3 regions of the Pseudomonas sp. YH-1 genome follow, and region 1 is predicted to be linked to each of the others. Evidence: predicted binding sites of a transcription regulator. Region 1 holds the regulator's gene; each other region holds the start of a gene.
The links. Region 1 encodes FliA, which starts transcription of late flagellar genes. Its sites were predicted from a motif close to CTAAAGTTTNNNNNNNNNNNGCCGNTAA; they were not measured.

Region 1 (5,476 bases):
TCGAGGTGGAAGATCTCGTTGACGTTGACCAGCGGGAAGGCGAAGGCCTGGTTACCCAGCATCACCATCAGGGTCGGCATGATCGCCAGGGTCAGCGGGACCTTGATGACGATCTTCGAGCCCTGGCCCTTGGTCGAGTAGATGTTGATGATCCCGTTGAGCTGGGAAATCTTGGTCTTCACCACGTCCATGCCGACACCGCGGCCGGAGACGTCGGAAATCTCGGTCTTGGTCGAGAAGCCCGGGGCGAAGATCAGGTTGTAGCAGTCGGACTCGGACAGGCGATCGGCCGCGTCCTTGTCCAGCAGGCCCTTCTCTACGGCCTTGGCGCGCAGAACGTCCGGGTCCATGCCTTTGCCATCGTCGGAGATCGACAGCAGGATGTGGTCGCCTTCCTGCTCGGCGGACAGCACCACCTTGCCCGAACGCGACTTGCCGGCAGCCTCGCGCTCGTCGGGGCCTTCGATGCCGTGGTCGACCGCGTTGCGCACCAGGTGCACCAGCGGGTCGGCCAAGGCCTCGACCAGGTTCTTGTCCAGGTCGGTTTCTTCGCCGATCAGCTCGAGGTTGATCTCTTTCTTCAGGTTGCGAGCCAGATCGCGGACCTGGCGCGGGAAGCGGCCGAAGACCTTCTTGATCGGCTGCATGCGGGTCTTCATGACCGAAGACTGCAGGTCGGCGGTGACCACGTCGAGGTTGGAGACGGCCTTGGCCATCGCCTCGTCGCCGCTGTTCAGGCCCAGGCGCACCAGGCGGTTACGCACCAGCACCAGTTCGCCGACCATGTTCATGATCTCGTCCAGGCGGGCGGTGTCCACGCGCACGGTGGTTTCCGCTTCGTTGGCCGGTTTCTCGGCGGCGGCAGCGGCGGGCTTGGCGGACGCAGGCTTGGCAGCAGCGGCCGGCGCCGGAGCGGCGGCAGGCTTGGGCGCGGGCGCTGCGGTAGCCGGCTTGGCAGCCTCGACCGGCTCTTCCTTTGCGCCGGTGAACTGGCCTTTGCCGTGCAGTTCGTCGAGCAGCTTCTCGAATTCGTCGTCGGTGATGTTGTCGTCGCCGCCGGCCGCCGGAGCTTCCTCGGCTTTCTTCTCGGCAACAGGTTCGGCAGGAGCAGGGGCTTGTTCCTTGGCACCAGTGAACTGGCCCTTGCCGTGCAACTGGTCGAGCAGTGCTTCGAACTCGTCGTCGCTGATCTCGTCACCAGAAGCTGCGGCCGGCGTCTCGGCAGCAGGTGCCGGAGCCACGCTGACGGGTTCCTTGGCAGCAGCGCTGAACTGGCCCTTGCCATGCAGCTGGTCGAGCAGCGCTTCGAATTCGTCGTCGGTGATGTCGTCGCCACCCGCGCCAACCGGCGCGGCAGGTGCCTCGGCGGCAGGCTCGAGGGCATCCATCAGCTGCTCGAACTCGGCGTCGGTGATGTCGCCATAAGCGGCCGGAGCTTCTTCCGCAACGGGCTCGGCAACGGTAGCCGCGGGAGCCTCGGCAGGAGCGGCGTTCGGGTCAGCCAGGCGCGACAGCGCGGCCAGCAGCTCGGGAGTCGCCGGCGTCGGCTCTTCCGCGTCACGCACCTGCTGGAACATGACGTTGACGGTATCCAGCGCCTGCAGCATCACGTCCATCAGCTCGGCATCCACGCGGCGTTCGCCCTTGCGCAGCATGTCGAACACGTTCTCGGCGATGTGGCAGCACTCCACCAGCGCATTCAGCTGGAGGAAGCCGGCACCACCTTTGACGGTATGGAACCCACGGAAGATTGCATTGAGCAGGTCCATGTCATCCGGGCGGCTTTCCAGCTCGACCAGTTGTTCGGACAGTAGCTCGAGAATCTCGCCGGCCTCCACCAGGAAGTCCTGGAGGATTTCGTCATCGGCGTCGAAGCTCATTCGGTGCTCCCTCTACAGCGTCAGCGGACGCTTAAAAACCAAGGCTGGACAACAGGTCATCGACATCGTCCTGACCGGATACGACGTCCTTTCTTGTATCGGCAGCAATCTGCGGACCTTCACCCTTGGACGATCTTTCTTTTTCCACCGCGTCGCGCATGCTCTCGTGGTCATGCTCGATGCCGGCGTAGCGATCGACCTGTCCCGCCATCCAGACCAGCTTCACCAGGTTCGACTCGACCTCGGTCACCAGCTTGGTGACGCGCTTGATCACCTGCCCGGTGAGGTCCTGGAAGTCCTGCGCGAGCAGGATGTCGTTCAGGTGCGCGGAGAGCTTGCGGCTGTCCTGGGCGCTGATGTAGAGGAACTGCTCGACACGCTTGGCCAGGTCACGGAAGGCCTCGGGGCCCAGTTCGCGACGCATGAACCGCGACCAGTCTTCCTGCAGTTCCTTGGCCTGGGTCTCGATGTGCATGACCACCGGGGTGCACTCTTCCACCAGGTCCATGGTGCGGTTGGCCGCTTTCTCGGTCATCGTCACCACGTAGGACAGGCGATCAGTGGCGTCGGCGATCTGCGAGACTTCCTGGGCACGCGGAGAGCTGGGGTCGATCTGGAAGTTGACGATGGCGTTGTGCAGCTCACGGGTGAGCTTGCCCACTTCCTGGTAAAGCCCACGATCGCGCGCCTGGTTGAGCTCGGAGATCAGTTGCACGGCGGTCTGCACGTCGCCCTGCTCGAGGCATTCGACCAACTCGCGCGCGTGTTTTTTCAGGGTCGACTCGAAGTCACCCGCGGATTCGTTGAAATCCATGACGCCCTCTTGTCAGCCTCAGCTGCCGACCCGCTCGAAAATCTTCTCGATCTTTTCTTTCAGCACCTGAGCGGTGAAAGGCTTGACCACATAGCCGTTGACCCCGGCCTGGGCCGCTTCGATGATCTGGTCGCGCTTGGCTTCGGCGGTGACCATCAGCACTGGCAGGTGCTTCAGACGCTCGTCGGCGCGGACCGCACGAAGCAGGTCGATGCCGGTCATGCCAGGCATGTTCCAGTCGGTAACGAGGAAGTCGAAGTTGCCGCTGTGCAGCATCGGCAGCGCAGTGGTGCCGTCGTCGGCCTCTGCGGTGTTGGTGAACCCCAGGTCCCGCAGGAGGTTCTTGATGATGCGCCTCATCGTGGAAAAGTCGTCCACGATGAGAATTTTCATGTTCTTGTCCAAACCTGCCTCCATCGATACCAAACGCGCCCTGGCGGGCGTGCCGTCAATTCATCGAGCGCCGTGCGCTCTTTGCGGTGGGCGCGTCAAAGGAACGTCACCCAAAAATTCGTAAGCCTATAACTTGCCTAAGGAAAATCCCTTCAGCACCGCCCCACAGAGGCAGCCGACGCGAAACTACCCGATGCTCAGCGCGCGCGCCACTCCGCCAGACGCGAGCGCAGGCGCGCGGCGCACTGGCTGTGCAGCTGGCTGACGCGGGATTCGCTGACGCCCAGCACTTCGCCGATCTCCTTGAGGTTGAGCTCCTCGTCGTAGTACAGGGCCAGTACCAGCCGCTCACGCTCGGGCAGCTTGCTGATGGCATCGGCCAGGGCGGCCTGGAAGCGTTCGTCTTCCAGCCCGTGGGACGGCTCGTTCTCGTGGTGCGAGGCGTCTTCGGCAAAGCCGCTGCCCTGGTCGCCGTCCTGCAACATGTCATCGAAGCTGTACAGACGGCTGCCCTGGGTGTCGCTGAGGATGCCGTAATAATCTTCGAGGCTCATATTGAGTTCGGCAGCAACCTCCTGATCTTTAGCGTCGCGTCCGGTGCGCGCTTCGACGGCGCGGATCGCATCACTGACCATGCGGGTGTTGCGGTGGACCGAACGCGGGGCCCAGTCGCCCTTGCGCACCTCATCGAGCATGGCGCCACGGATGCGGATGCCGGCGTAGGTTTCGAAGCTCGCACCCTTGCCCTGGTCGTACTTCTTCGCTGCCTCCAGCAGGCCGATCATGCCGGCCTGCATCAGGTCCTCCACCTGCACGCTGGCCGGCAGGCGGCCGAGCAGGTGGTAGGCGATGCGCTTCACCAGCGGGGCGTGTTTCTGGATCAGCAGTTCCTGGGAGTTGTGCGCCTGTGCCTTGCTGTACATACGCGCTCCGGAGGCCGCGGTCATACGGCCGAACCCGTGGGATGTTGCACCAGGCGCTCGACGAAGAACTCCAGGTGCCCTCGTGGGTTGGCCGGCAGCGGCCAGCTGTCGACCTTCTGCGCCACCGCACGGAAGGCCAGGGAAGCCTTGCTGCGCGGGAACGCCTCATACACCGAACGCTGCTTCTGCACCGCCTTGCGCACCGACTCGTCGTAGGGAATGGCGCCGACGTACTGCAGCGCCACATCCAGGAAGCGGTCGGTGACCTTGGTCAGCTTGGCGAACAGATTGCGGCCTTCCTGGGGACTGTGGGCCATGTTCGCCAGCACGCGGAAACGGGTCATGCCGTAGTCGCGGTTGAGCAGCTTGATCAAAGCGTAGGCATCGGTGATGGACGTGGGTTCATCACAAACGACCAGCAGCACTTCCTGGGCGGCACGAACGAAGCTCACCACCGAGTCACCGATGCCGGCGGCGGTGTCCACCACCAGCACGTCGATGTTGTCGCTGATGTCGCTGAAGGCCTGGATCAGGCCGGCGTGCTGCATCGGCGTGAGGTGCACCATGCTCTGGGTGCCCGAGGCCGCCGGAACGATGCGGATGCCACCGGGGCCCTGGAGGATCACGTCGCGCAGGTCGCATTCGCCTTCGATCACGTCGGCCAGCGTCCGCTTGGGCGACAGCCCCAGCAGCACGTCGACGTTGGCCAGGCCCAGGTCGGCGTCCAGCAGCATGACGCGGCGGCCGAGATCGGCCAGCGCCAGCGACAGGTTCACCGACACGTTGGTCTTGCCTACGCCACCCTTGCCACCGGTGACTGCGATTACCTGAACCGGATGCATACCCATATCAATACCTTGTCTCGTCGTTCGACCGTCACGCTTCTGGCGTTTCGGCTAATCCGGTTGCAGTGCTCTACCGCCTCCGGCGCTCGCGGATCGTCTTGCAGAGCATCCGCATCGCTTGGGCGGCTCAACCGGCCGCCCCATGCCCCACACGGGGCTCACAATCTTCAGCTGGCGCGACGCACCGGCTGTTGGTAAAGACCGGCGAACATGTCCGCCATGGCGTCCTCGCAGGGCTCGTCGGGCGACTGCAGGCTCACCGCACGACTCACCAGTTGGTGCGCGCGTGCCACATGCAGGTCGTCCGGGATCTTCGGCCCGTCAGCCAGATAGGCTACCGGTAGATGCTGGCTGATAGCCAGAGCCAGAGCTTCGCCGAGGCTTCCGGCTTCGTCCAGTTTGGTCAGGATGCACCCGGCCAGCCCACAGGAACGATAGTTCTGCCAGGCGGACTTGAGTACCTGACTCTGGCTGGTCGCCGCCAACACGAGGTAATTCTTCACGTTCAGGCTCAGCGACGACAACGCTTCGAGCTGCATGCGCAGCGCCGGATCATTGGCGGGCAGGCCGGCAGTGTCGATCAGCACCAGACGCTTGCGCGCCAGGGGCGCCATGGCCTGG
Region 2 (5,476 bases), 3.2 Mb from region 1:
CGCTCCAGCGCGCATGGCGGCCAGCACCAGCTGATTGTCCAGACCATCGCCGACAGCAACGACCGAGAGCAGCGGCCGCGCAGAAACCAGTCCCTCGATGAGCGAGCCCTGGGAGACCAGGTTGGCCTTGTTCAGGCTGGTGAACAGGACCGTCGCACCGGTGACGTCCAGCAGCGACAGCAGCTCCTCCAGCGTCCCGCTGTTGGCCAGGACCACCTGTCCGCAGCCGGCCAGGCTGCTCTGCAACCATTCCTGCTCGCCGGGATGCTGGACCAGCGCCACGAAAGTCTGACTCATGCCCGTGCTCCCTTGCTTTGCCGTGCCTCCCGCTCTCTGGCGGGTCAGCGCTTCGTAGGTATCCATCAGTGCGACATCCCGCTGCTGGCCTTGCGCTTGTCGAAGCGGCCGTCCTCAAGGAAGTAGAACTCGCCGAACCCCGGGTCGTAGTCACGCAGTCCTTCGCCGGGAAGCTTCGGCAGCGCGGCATTGGCCGCCAGCGGCTGGACCAGGTGTGGGGTGACGATCATCAGCAGCTCGCGATCGTCCTTGTCCAGGTTGGAGGAGCGGAACAGCGCACCGATCACCGGGATGCTGCCCAGGAAGGGAAACTTGTCGATATTGCTGATGGTGCTGCTGCTGATCAGCCCACTGATTACGAAGCTCTCGCCGTCGGCGAGCATCACGCTGGTGTCGGTGCGCCGCACGGTCAGCGCCGGGACGGCGATGTCGTTCGTGCGAATGCCGCTGGAGAAGTCCAGCTCGCTGACCTCCGGAGCCACCTTCAGCGCGATGCGCTTGTCGTTCATCACCGTCGGGGTCAGGGTCAGGCGAACGCCAAACTCCTTGTACTCGATGGTGATGTTGTCGTTGTCGCCATTGGGTACCGGAATCGGAAACTCGCCACCGGCCAGGAACGAGGCGCTTTGTCCGCTCATGGCCACCAGGCTCGGCCGCGCCAGGGTGTAGGCGAAGCCGCTGCCTTCCAGGGCATTGATGAAGCCCAGCCACTTGCTGCTGCCACCGCCCCAGATGATGTTGAAACCGTCGGACGTGCCGAAGGTGCCTCCCAGGCCTCCGTCGGCGCCGACCTCAAGATTGCCCAGGCTGCCCGGCGCACCGAGGACAAAGGTGTTGGAGCCGCGACGAACCAGCGACGTACTGGCCTGTTTGAGCTTGCTGCGGCTGACTTCGACGAAGCGAATGTCGGTCTGCACCTGGTTGGACAAACTGGCAGCCCCTGCCCCGGAGACCCCGGCGACATCCCCCACGGCCCGTGCGCCAACCCGCACCACAGTGCGCATCGGCTGGTCGCTGCAAGCGGTCCAGATCAGCAGGCTGGTCAGGCCTTCGGCCTTGCCGGTGACGAGGAAGTCGCGCTTGTCCAGCACCTGCACGTCGGCGATGTTCGGATCACCGATGGCCAGGCGCTTGATCGGCACCGGAAGCTGCTGGTCGCGCTGGGCACCCTGCTCGACGTCGAGGTTCAGTTGCTGGTCAGCGAAGCCCGCGCACGCGCTCGGTACGGCCTGCGCCGCAGAGTGGACGGCGCAGGCCAGCACGGCGACCAGGGGAAGGATGAAGCGCTTGGACATCGATGCACTCCTTGCTCAATGTGCTTCACGGGTAACGGTGGTGCCGCGGTAGACCACCACGCCAGCGTTTACCTGTGGTGCGGAAACCTGGCGCACCGCAGGGGCCTGGCGGGGCTTGCCGATCAGTTGCTCGAGGGTGATTGGCTGACTGGAGGCGCCGCCGAGCGAGGCCTGGATATAACGGCCCTGCTGCTCCTTCTCGTAGAGGTTCTCGTCCTTGCTGCGCACGGCCAGCCGCAGCGAACCGGCCTGGCTGGCGAGCATCAGGCGCGAAGCGGCTTCGGCGGGCACTGCCAGCACGGCAGTACGCGGCGGTTTGGGCGTCTTGTCCTTGGGGTCGCCGGCGTTGCGTGCCTGGCCATCGGTGGAAACGGCGATCTGCTCGCCGTAGGTCAGCACCCGCACACCCGGCAGCACCACCTGGGCGCTGAGGCTGCGCTCGGTGCTCTGCTGATCCTGGACGAAGAGCATGACATCGACATAGTCGCCGGGAAGTACGAAGCCGCCGCCGCCGATGACCTCGTCCACGGCAATGGCCATGGCGCGCTCATCCGGGCGGATGGTGCGGGCCAATGGCCCGCCCGGCTCGGTGACGGCGGAGGTGAGGATACTGCCCGCCGGAACGGCGACCCAGACGCGCTGGCCGATCAAGGCTTCAGGCTTGGGAACGCTGCCCGCTGGGGCCGTGCGCAGCATCTCCACGGTGAGGTCTTCCTTGCCGATCACCGCCAGGGCCGGCAGGTCACGGGCAGCCACCACCACGGCGGTGCGTTGCAGCTTGTCCGCCTCGGCCAGCGCCGCCGGCGCAACCTCCTGCACGACACCGGCTACCGGCGCGGCCGGCTTGCCAACCTGAAGCCCCAGGTACCCCACGACACCTGCGCACACCAACAACAGCCCGGCGAATACCATCAGCACCTTGCTATTCATGACCACTTCCTTGGGTGAGGTCGGGGATGCGGACCCTAAGGTCCACGGCCTTGTCGTAAGAAGGTCCAGCACCGGCACCGTCGATGCTATTCCTTCAGACCTTTATTGTTGTTTCGGCCAGACGGGAAATTTCGATAAGAATCATTCCTCATAACCAGACGCTGCTTGTTACAAGGCTGAATCTAGTAGCTGTGTTTAGAGCGTCAACCGCACAGGTTAAATTTCCGACCTGCAATTATTTATATGCCGAGATGACTATAACTTTGGTATTAGCGCTATTTGAACAATTGCATTCAGCCATACGACGCCTAGCCTGACGATGAAGTCGGGGCGCCGCCCCGGTGGTATTCGAGGGAGCACCCGCCATGGACCTGAAAATAAAAAACCTGTCCCTGAAACTGTATTGCATGGCCAAGGCGTTTGTGGCCGACAAGGAAGGGGCAACAGCGATTGAATATGCGGTAATTGCCGGGCTTATCGCAGTTGCTATCGTTGGTGCAGCCAAAATCCTGGGCACTGACATCAGCGCCGTATTCACAAAGGTCTCTACCGAGATCAAGTAAAGCGGAAGACCTGCTTCCGCATCGAACCCTATTAATTCCGCATTCCCACAACAAGTGTGGGAATGCGGTTTATATTTTTAAACTAAAGTTTTTCCCGCTGCTGCCGATACAGCCTGCTCAAACCCGTTTTACAGCAGGATGCTTTACCGATGCTTCGTTCGCTGTCCTTCTCCAGGAAGATCCTCCTGGCAGCCTCTCTCGTGGTCACCTTCGCCTTCGCCTGTTTCATTTTCTTCAACGATTTCCGCCAGCGCGAGGCCATCCACTCCGACACCGAATCCTACCTCTCCGAGGTCGGCAGCCTGACCGCCAGCAACATCCAGAGTTGGCTGGAAGGACGCATCCAACTGGTGGAGGCCGAGGCCGCACAGCTGGCCGACGGCGAGCCAACACCTGAACGTATCCAGCACATCCTGGAACAGCAGGTATTCCAGAAGAACTTCGAATCGGTCTACCTGGGTGAAGCCGCCAGCGGCGTGTTCACCATGCGGCCCTACGCACCGATGCCCGATGGCTATGACCCGCGCACCCGCGGCTGGTACAAGGACGCCGTGGCCGCAGGCCGCTTGATCGTCACCGAGCCCTTCCTGGATGCGGGGACCAACGAGCAGATCCTCGCCATGTCCATGCCGGTCATGCGCAACGGCCAACTGGTTGGCGTGGCGGCCGGCGACATGAAGCTGGAAACCATCACCGCGATCATCAACTCGCTGAAGTTCGACGGCGACGGCTACGCCTTCCTGGTCAGCGACGCCGGCAAGATCCTCCTGCACCCGGACAGCAGCCTGATCTTCAAGAGCCTCGGCGAGGTCTACCAGCAAGGCGCACCCAAGGTGCAGCCGGGCGTGCAGGAAGTCAGCATCAACGGCGAAGACCAACTGGTCTCCATGACTCCGGTGAAGGGCCTGCCGGGAGTGACCTGGTACGTCGCACTGGTGCTCAACAAGGACTCCGCCTACGCGATGCTCAGCGACTTCCGCAACACCGCCATCATCGCCACCGTCATCGCCATCGTCGCCATCCTGCTCCTGCTCGGCATGCTGATCCGCGTGCTGATGGCACCGCTGACCGACATGGGCCGCGCCATGCAGGACATCGCTCAAGGCGAAGGCGACCTGACCAAGCGCCTGCAGGTCGCCAGCAACGACGAATTCGGTGTGCTGGCCAACGCCTTCAATCGCTTCGTCGAGCGTATCCACGAGTCCATCCGTGAGGTGGCCTCCACCGCACGCCAGCTGCACGACGTCTCGCAACTGGTGGTGAACGCCTCCAACTCCTCCATGAGCAACTCCGACGAGCAGGCCAATCGCACCAACAGCGTGGCCGCAGCGATCAACGAGCTGGGCGCTGCCGCCCAGGAAATCGCCCGCAACGCCGCCGACGCGTCCCACCACGCCACCGACGCCTCGCACCAGGCCGGCGACGGTCGTCAGGTGGTGGAACAGACCATCAGCGCGATGAACCTGCTGTCGGACAAGATCAGCTCGGCCTGCGCCAACATCGAAGCGCTGAATAGCCGCACGGTGAACATCGGGCAGATCCTCGAAGTGATCAAGGGCATCTCCGAGCAGACCAACCTGCTGGCCCTGAACGCCGCCATCGAGGCCGCCCGCGCCGGTGAAGCGGGCCGTGGCTTCGCTGTGGTGGCGGACGAGGTGCGCAACCTGGCGCACCGCGCCCAGGAGTCCGCGCAGGAAATCCAGAAGATGATCGAGGAGTTGCAGGTCGGCGCTCGCGAGGCCGTGGACACCATGACCGAAAGCCAGCGCTACAGCCTGGAGAGCGTGGAAATCGCCAACCGCGCCGGCGAGCGCCTGGCCAGCGTCACCCACCGCATCGGCGAGATCGACTCGATGAACCAGTCGGTGGCCACCGCCACTGAGGAACAGACCGCCGTGGTCGACTCGCTGAACATGGACATTACCGAGATCAACACCCTGAACCAGGAAGGCGTGGAGAACCTGCAAGCCACCCTGCGCGCCTGCGCCGACCTGGAGAACCAGGCTGGCCGCCTGCGTCACCTGGTGGACAGCTTCCGCATCTGATTTTCAGCACGGATGAAAAAGGCGCCTTCGGGCGCCTTTTTTTTCGCGAGCTATCCAGAAGCAGACGCCGCTTGCACAGGGGCCGTGTCAACACACCTGTATCAGCGCTGAAACACCCGCCACAGAGCCACCTCTACCGTTCGTCCGACTCTTTCAAGCTTCCCTCGCGCACGCCGAAATCAAGGGTGAAGGCCTTTGATAGCAACCAACAAACCGGGCCTGTCGTCACCGCCGGCACAAGGGAGTTCCGGCCACGCCCGCACGGCTATCCGCCGCGCCGGTGCCGTCCGTTTCACACCAAGGGGACGGACGTTCTGCGGCGACACCGGATCTGTCGCCCGGACCA
Region 3 (5,476 bases), 960 kb from region 1:
CCTTGCCGACCGCGAGGAATTGCGCGATCACCCAGGGTTACGCCGCGTGTTGCAGGAGCAACTGGAGCAGATCGAGCAGCGCCTGGCCCGCGAGCTGGGGCGTGCGCGGCTGGTGGGCGAAGCCTTGCCCGGTGCCCACTTCGATTGCGATGCCGAGCTGCCGAGCCTGTGCGACATGCTCAAGCTCATTCACGGCGACCACCTGGCCATCGACTGGCAGGCACCGCCCGCTACGCGCCTGCCGTATGACCGGGAGGACCTGCTGGAGATGCTCGGCAACCTGCTGGACAACGCCTGCAAATGGGCCGATGCCCAGGTGCGGCTGACGGTGGAGAAGGGCGCTGACGCCTATCGGTTGTGCGTGGACGACGATGGTCCCGGCATTGCCGAGGACCAGCGTGACAGTGTCCTGGAGCGTGGTACGCGGCTGGATGAGCAGGTGGCCGGGCATGGCCTGGGCCTGGGCATCGCGCGGGATATCGCAGCGGCCTGTGGCGGTAGCCTGAAGTTGGAGGCCAGCGAGTTGGGTGGGCTGAGGATTGACGTGGAGTTGCCCCGTAAATCGATCGCGCAATGAAACTGCTGTATCGGAGCGCCTATTATCGGAACCCTCTGACTACTTGATCGCTTCCGGCCGATAGAGGTACTGAGACCCGGAGAGGAACATTGCCCCCCTTCTGAAACGGCCAGCTTCTGTGCGATTGGCCATCGGTATCGAGGGAATGCAATGGTTCTCGATGTGCTTGTTCACTCCCGCGCGAGGAGCTGCCCATGAACTGGGCAGGAGCGCTGTTACTGCTCGTGATCTCAGTCATTGCCATCTGCGCAGCAATCAGACATTCCGCGCAGACTCTATCGGGCGCCGAAGCCGATGCCTGCTTGCAGTCGCATTATCGCGCAGAAACCGAAGTTCCCTCTCCGGCATCTACCGAGACCCGCGCCCGCAGGAGACAAATGGTGCAGGAATTCTGTCTCATGGGGCTGGCTCCCCGCGAACGGGATCTTCCCCGAAGTGAAGACGAGTCTCTGACACGCCTTGGGAAGACCTCTAGACCCTGAATTGATCCATCAACCCCTGCTGATGGTTGGCCAGCTTGTTCAGCGACTGGCTGACCTGCGCCGACTCCTGCGCCTGGCTCGACAGCGATTCGGTCACATCACGAATCCCCGCCACGTTGCGGTTGATCTCCTCGGCCACCGCACTTTGCTCCTCGGCGGCGCTGGCAATCTGCAGGTTCATGTCGGTGATCACACCCACCGCATCGCCGATGCGTTTCAGCGCGGCCACGGCCTGCTCGACCTGGGACACGCTGTCCTGCGCCTGGCGATGGCTGTTGCTCATCGCGCCAACCACGTCACGGGTGCCGTTCTGCAGGCCCTCGATGACCTGGCGGATTTCCTCCACCGAATCCTGAGTGCGCTTGGCAAGGTTGCGTACCTCGTCGGCGACCACCGCGAAGCCGCGGCCGGCTTCACCGGCGCGGGCCGCTTCGATGGCGGCGTTGAGGGCCAGCAGGTTGGTCTGCTCGGCGATGCCGCGGATCACTTCCAGCACCGAACCGATCTGTTCACTGCTCGCCGCCAACCCTTCGACCTGGCTCATGGCGCTGCTCATGTCACTGGCGAGCTCATCGATCAGGCGGGTGGTGTTGTCGATGACATTGAGGCCATCGCGGGTTGCCCCGTCGGCGCCACGGGCGGCGTCGGCGGCCATGGCAGCACTGTTGGCGACGTCGTGGGCGGTGGCGCTCATCTCTTGCGAGGCGGTGGCGACCTGGTCGACTTCGCGGAATTGCTGCTGCATGCCGGCGCTGGTCTGGCTGGCGATCTCCGAGGACTGGTCGGCCGTGGCGCGGGCGTCCTGCACCGAGGATTTCACGTCGCGGATGATCGGCTGCAGCTTGTCGAGGAAGCGGTTGAACCAGCCAGCCAGCTCGCCCAGCTCGTCCTTGCCGCTGTAGTCCAGGCGCTTGGTCAGGTCGCCCTCGCCGCTGGCGATGTTGCGCAGCATGGCAGCAACGTTGAGGATCGGGCGGGTTACGCCACGGGCGGTGAGCCACATGGCGAACAGGCCGATCAGGATGGCGACCAAGCCGAAGCCGAGTTGTGAGACGGTACCCTGCACGCTCTGGTTATCCAGTTCGTTCTGCAGTTCGATGGCCGGGCCGAGCAGGACGTTCTGCGGAACCTCCAGCAGCACGCCCCAGGGCTTGGAGCCGGGGATTGGTTGCAGTGGCTCGACGACGCGCAGTTGATCGTCCTGGTGGAAGACCTGCTCATGGTTGGCGGCGATTGCCTGCAACAGGTCGGTGCCCTGGTTCGGGTAGACCTCCTGAAGCTTCTTGCTCAGCTTGCTGGCGTCTGCGCTGTGGCCGGCCAGCAGGCCGGCGGCGCTGACGATGCTGACTCGGCCCTGGCCTTCGTAGAGTTCCTGGCTGCCTTCCACGGCGATTTCCTGCAGCTTCTCCATGCTGATGTCCAGGCCCATGACGCCGATGACCTTGCCGTCCAGCTCCAGCGGGAAGGCGATGCTGGTCATCAGCATCTTCTTGTTGCCGACGTCGTCGAAGTACGGGTCGAGCACGCACGGCTGGCCGGTGGTCTTGGGGCAGGTGAACCAGGCGTTGTAAGCGCTGCCGCTCGGGCCGGGGCTGGTGTCCTGCAGCAGCGACTCGGCCATGGCTTCGGACTCCAGATGGCCCGGCGTAGCCTGCGACCAGTAGATGGAGAAGCGCCCGGCGTCGTTGCCGCCCAGTTCGCCCTGGCCGGCGAAGAGCTTGTCCTTGCCGTCCAGCGCGTCCGGCTCGAAGGCGACATAGAGGCCCAGCAGCTCGGGGTTGCCTTCCAGTGCGGTCTTCACCTGGCGGGTCAGGTCCTCGCGCAGGTCGTAGGCGTCGAGGAAGCGCTTCTGCGCCTGGTCGCGCAGGAACAGGACCTGCCGCGAGAAGCCCTTGCCGTATTGGTAGGCATCCATGATGTAGCGCTGGATGCGCATGGCCTGGACTTCGCCGCGCGATTGCAGGCGGGCCTGCGCTGCCTCGTTGAGCATTTCAGTGCTCGATTGCTTGACCAGCGAGGTGCTGTGTTGCGTGCGATAGACGGACAAGCCGGAGAGCAGCGAGACGACGCCGAGAAGGCAGAGCCCGGCAAGCAACGTGATCTTCCACTGGATGGAGAGACGGCGCAGGAGCATGGAGGGGAATCCTTGTTTGAACTAAGCCTGGGAATGCCCTGTATATCGGCCTTTCCCGCAGCTTCTTGACCCGTGACGGGGCGAAACGCCGGAAAACAGGCGATTCTGGTGTGCCGTTACGACGAGTGGCGACTTTCAGGCAAAAAACGTGCGCACTACGGTGAAAATCCCGCCGGGCTATTCTGGAAACGTCTTGATTCGACAAGGGTTTTGACAGCCCGACAGGGGTTTGGCAGAGTGCGCGCCTTTTGCCCGCGCGCTGGCGCGGCGATCCGTGAGAGGAGTGGTGAAAATGAATGCGGTGCTGATCGCCATTGGCCTGATGCTGGTGCTGAGCCTGTGTCGCGTGCACGTGGTGGTCGCACTGATCGCCGGAGCAGTAGCGGGTGGTTTGCTGGGCGGCCTGGGCATGGACGGTACGCTCAAGGCATTCAACGACGGGCTGGGTGCCGGTGCGACCGTGGCGCTGTCCTACGCCATGCTGGGTGCCTTCGCCGTAGCCATCGCGCGCTCCGGAATGGCGCACGCGCTCGCTGACCGTGCCCTGGCCATGCTTGGCCGGCACGAGGCGAACGGCTCCAATGGCTTCAAGTGGATGATGGTCGCCCTGCTGCTGGTGGTGGCGATCTCCTCGCAGAACATCCTGCCGATCCACATCGCGTTCATCCCACTGCTGGTGCCACCGTTGCTCTATGTGCTCACGCGCCTGCAGATCGACCGTCGGCTGATCGCCTGCGTCATCACCTTCGGCCTGATCACCCCCTACATGTTCCTGCCGGTGGGCTTCGGCAACATCTTCCTGAATCAGATCCTGCTGGCCAACGTGCAACGCGCGGGCGTGGACGTCAGCGGCATCAACGTCACCCAAGCCATGCTGATCCCGGCGCTGGGCATGGTTTGCGGCCTGCTGATCGCGGTGCTCTTCAGCTACCGGCGCAAGCGCGAGTACGATCTGGAGCGTATCGAGCAGGCCGAGCGAGTCGACACGCCCTACAGCAAGATGAGTCTGCTGGTGGCCGGCGTCGCGGTTGCGGCGGCCTTTGCCGTGCAACTGTTGCTGGATTCGATGATCCTCGGTGCGTTGGTGGGTTTCCTGGTGTTCTCGCTGTCCGGCGTGGTGCGCTGGAAGGAAGCGGACGACCTGTTCACCGAAGGCATGAAGATGATGGCCATGATCGGCTTCATCATGATCGCTGCGCAGGGCTTTGCGGCAGTGATGACTGCTACCGGACAGGTTTCCAGCCTGGTGGACAGCGCTGCCGGTTGGATCGGCAGCAGCAAGGCGCTGGGCGCCTTCATGATGCTGCTGGTGGGCCTGCTGGTGACCATGGGGATTGGCTCGTCCTTCTCCACGGTACCGATCATCGCGGCGATCTTCGTGCCGCTGGCGGTGCACCTGGGCTTCAGTCCACTGGCCATTGTCAGCATCGTTGGCACGGCAGGCGCGTTGGGTGACGCGGGTTCGCCGGCCTCGGATTCCACCCTGGGCCCAACCTCCGGCCTGAATGTGGACGGCCAGCACAATCACATCTGGGACACCGTGGTGCCGACCTTCCTGCACTACAACCTGCCGCTGCTGGTCTTCGGCTGGGTCGCAGCGATGGTGTTGTAGGGCTCTGTAACGGGCCATCGCGCACGGAAAGTTGCACTCGGCAGGCCAACTGCTGACTAATGAGCAGGTTTCCCACCCACGGACCCGCTCATGTTCGAATCGAAACTGGAATACCGGACGTTCCTCGCCCTGCTGCTGGTCGTCACACTGGCCTTCGGCTGGATCCTGCTGCCGTTCTACGGGGCAGTCTTCTGGGGCACCATCCTGGCGATCATCTTTGCCCCGTTGCAGCGCCGCCTGCGGGTGAAACTCAACGGGCGCAACAACCTCGCTGCGCTGATTTCCCTCGCCGTCTGCTTTCTGATCGTGATCCTGCCGGTGACCTTCATTGCCGGTGCGCTGGTACAAGAGGGCGCGACCGTCTACCAGCGGTTGAAGTCGGGCGAGCTGAACTTCATCACCTACTACCAGCAGGCAGTCGCCGCGTTGCCAGGCTGGGCGCACCAGTTGCTGGAGCGCTTCGACCTGGCGGACCTGTCCAGCCTGCAGGAAAAGCTTTCGGCGGGCGCGATGCAGGCCAGCCAACTGGTGGCCACCAAGGCCTTCAGCATCGGCCAGAACACCTTCGAGTTCGTCATCAGCTTCGGCATCATGCTGTACCTGCTGTTCTTCCTCCTGCGTGATGGCCCGACACTGGGCAAGCGGATCAAGCAGGCGGTGCCGCTGAGCGG

Region 2: the regulator FliA is predicted to act here: its motif matches at 3,168-3,195, upstream of ACKI1H_RS11305 (methyl-accepting chemotaxis protein).
Region 3: the regulator FliA is predicted to act here: its motif matches at 3,236-3,263, upstream of ACKI1H_RS21455 (methyl-accepting chemotaxis protein).

Annotation. Positions count from the first base shown of each region.
Region 1 covers NZ_CP178184.1:5,638,529-5,644,004, forward strand. Annotated here, with positions in the region: gene ACKI1H_RS25740 (chemotaxis protein CheA) at 1-1,880, opposite strand, end outside; gene ACKI1H_RS25745 (protein phosphatase CheZ) at 1,912-2,694, opposite strand; gene ACKI1H_RS25750 (chemotaxis response regulator CheY) at 2,713-3,087, opposite strand; gene fliA (RNA polymerase sigma factor FliA) at 3,285-4,034, opposite strand; gene fleN (flagellar synthesis regulator FleN) at 4,031-4,858, opposite strand; gene flhF (flagellar biosynthesis protein FlhF) at 5,023-5,476, opposite strand, start outside.
Region 2 covers NZ_CP178184.1:2,388,958-2,394,433, reverse strand. Annotated here, with positions in the region: gene tadZ (type 4b pilus Flp biogenesis protein TadZ) at 1-297, opposite strand, end outside; gene ACKI1H_RS11320 (type II and III secretion system protein family protein) at 363-1,592, opposite strand; gene cpaB (Flp pilus assembly protein CpaB) at 1,608-2,522, opposite strand; gene ACKI1H_RS11310 (Flp family type IVb pilin) at 2,900-3,085, shown strand; gene ACKI1H_RS11305 (methyl-accepting chemotaxis protein) at 3,235-5,130, shown strand.
Region 3 covers NZ_CP178184.1:4,674,158-4,679,633, reverse strand. Annotated here, with positions in the region: gene ACKI1H_RS21460 (ATP-binding protein) at 1-577, shown strand, start outside; gene ACKI1H_RS21455 (methyl-accepting chemotaxis protein) at 1,049-3,193, opposite strand; gene ACKI1H_RS21450 (Na+/H+ antiporter family protein) at 3,486-4,805, shown strand; gene ACKI1H_RS21445 (AI-2E family transporter) at 4,896-5,476, shown strand, end outside.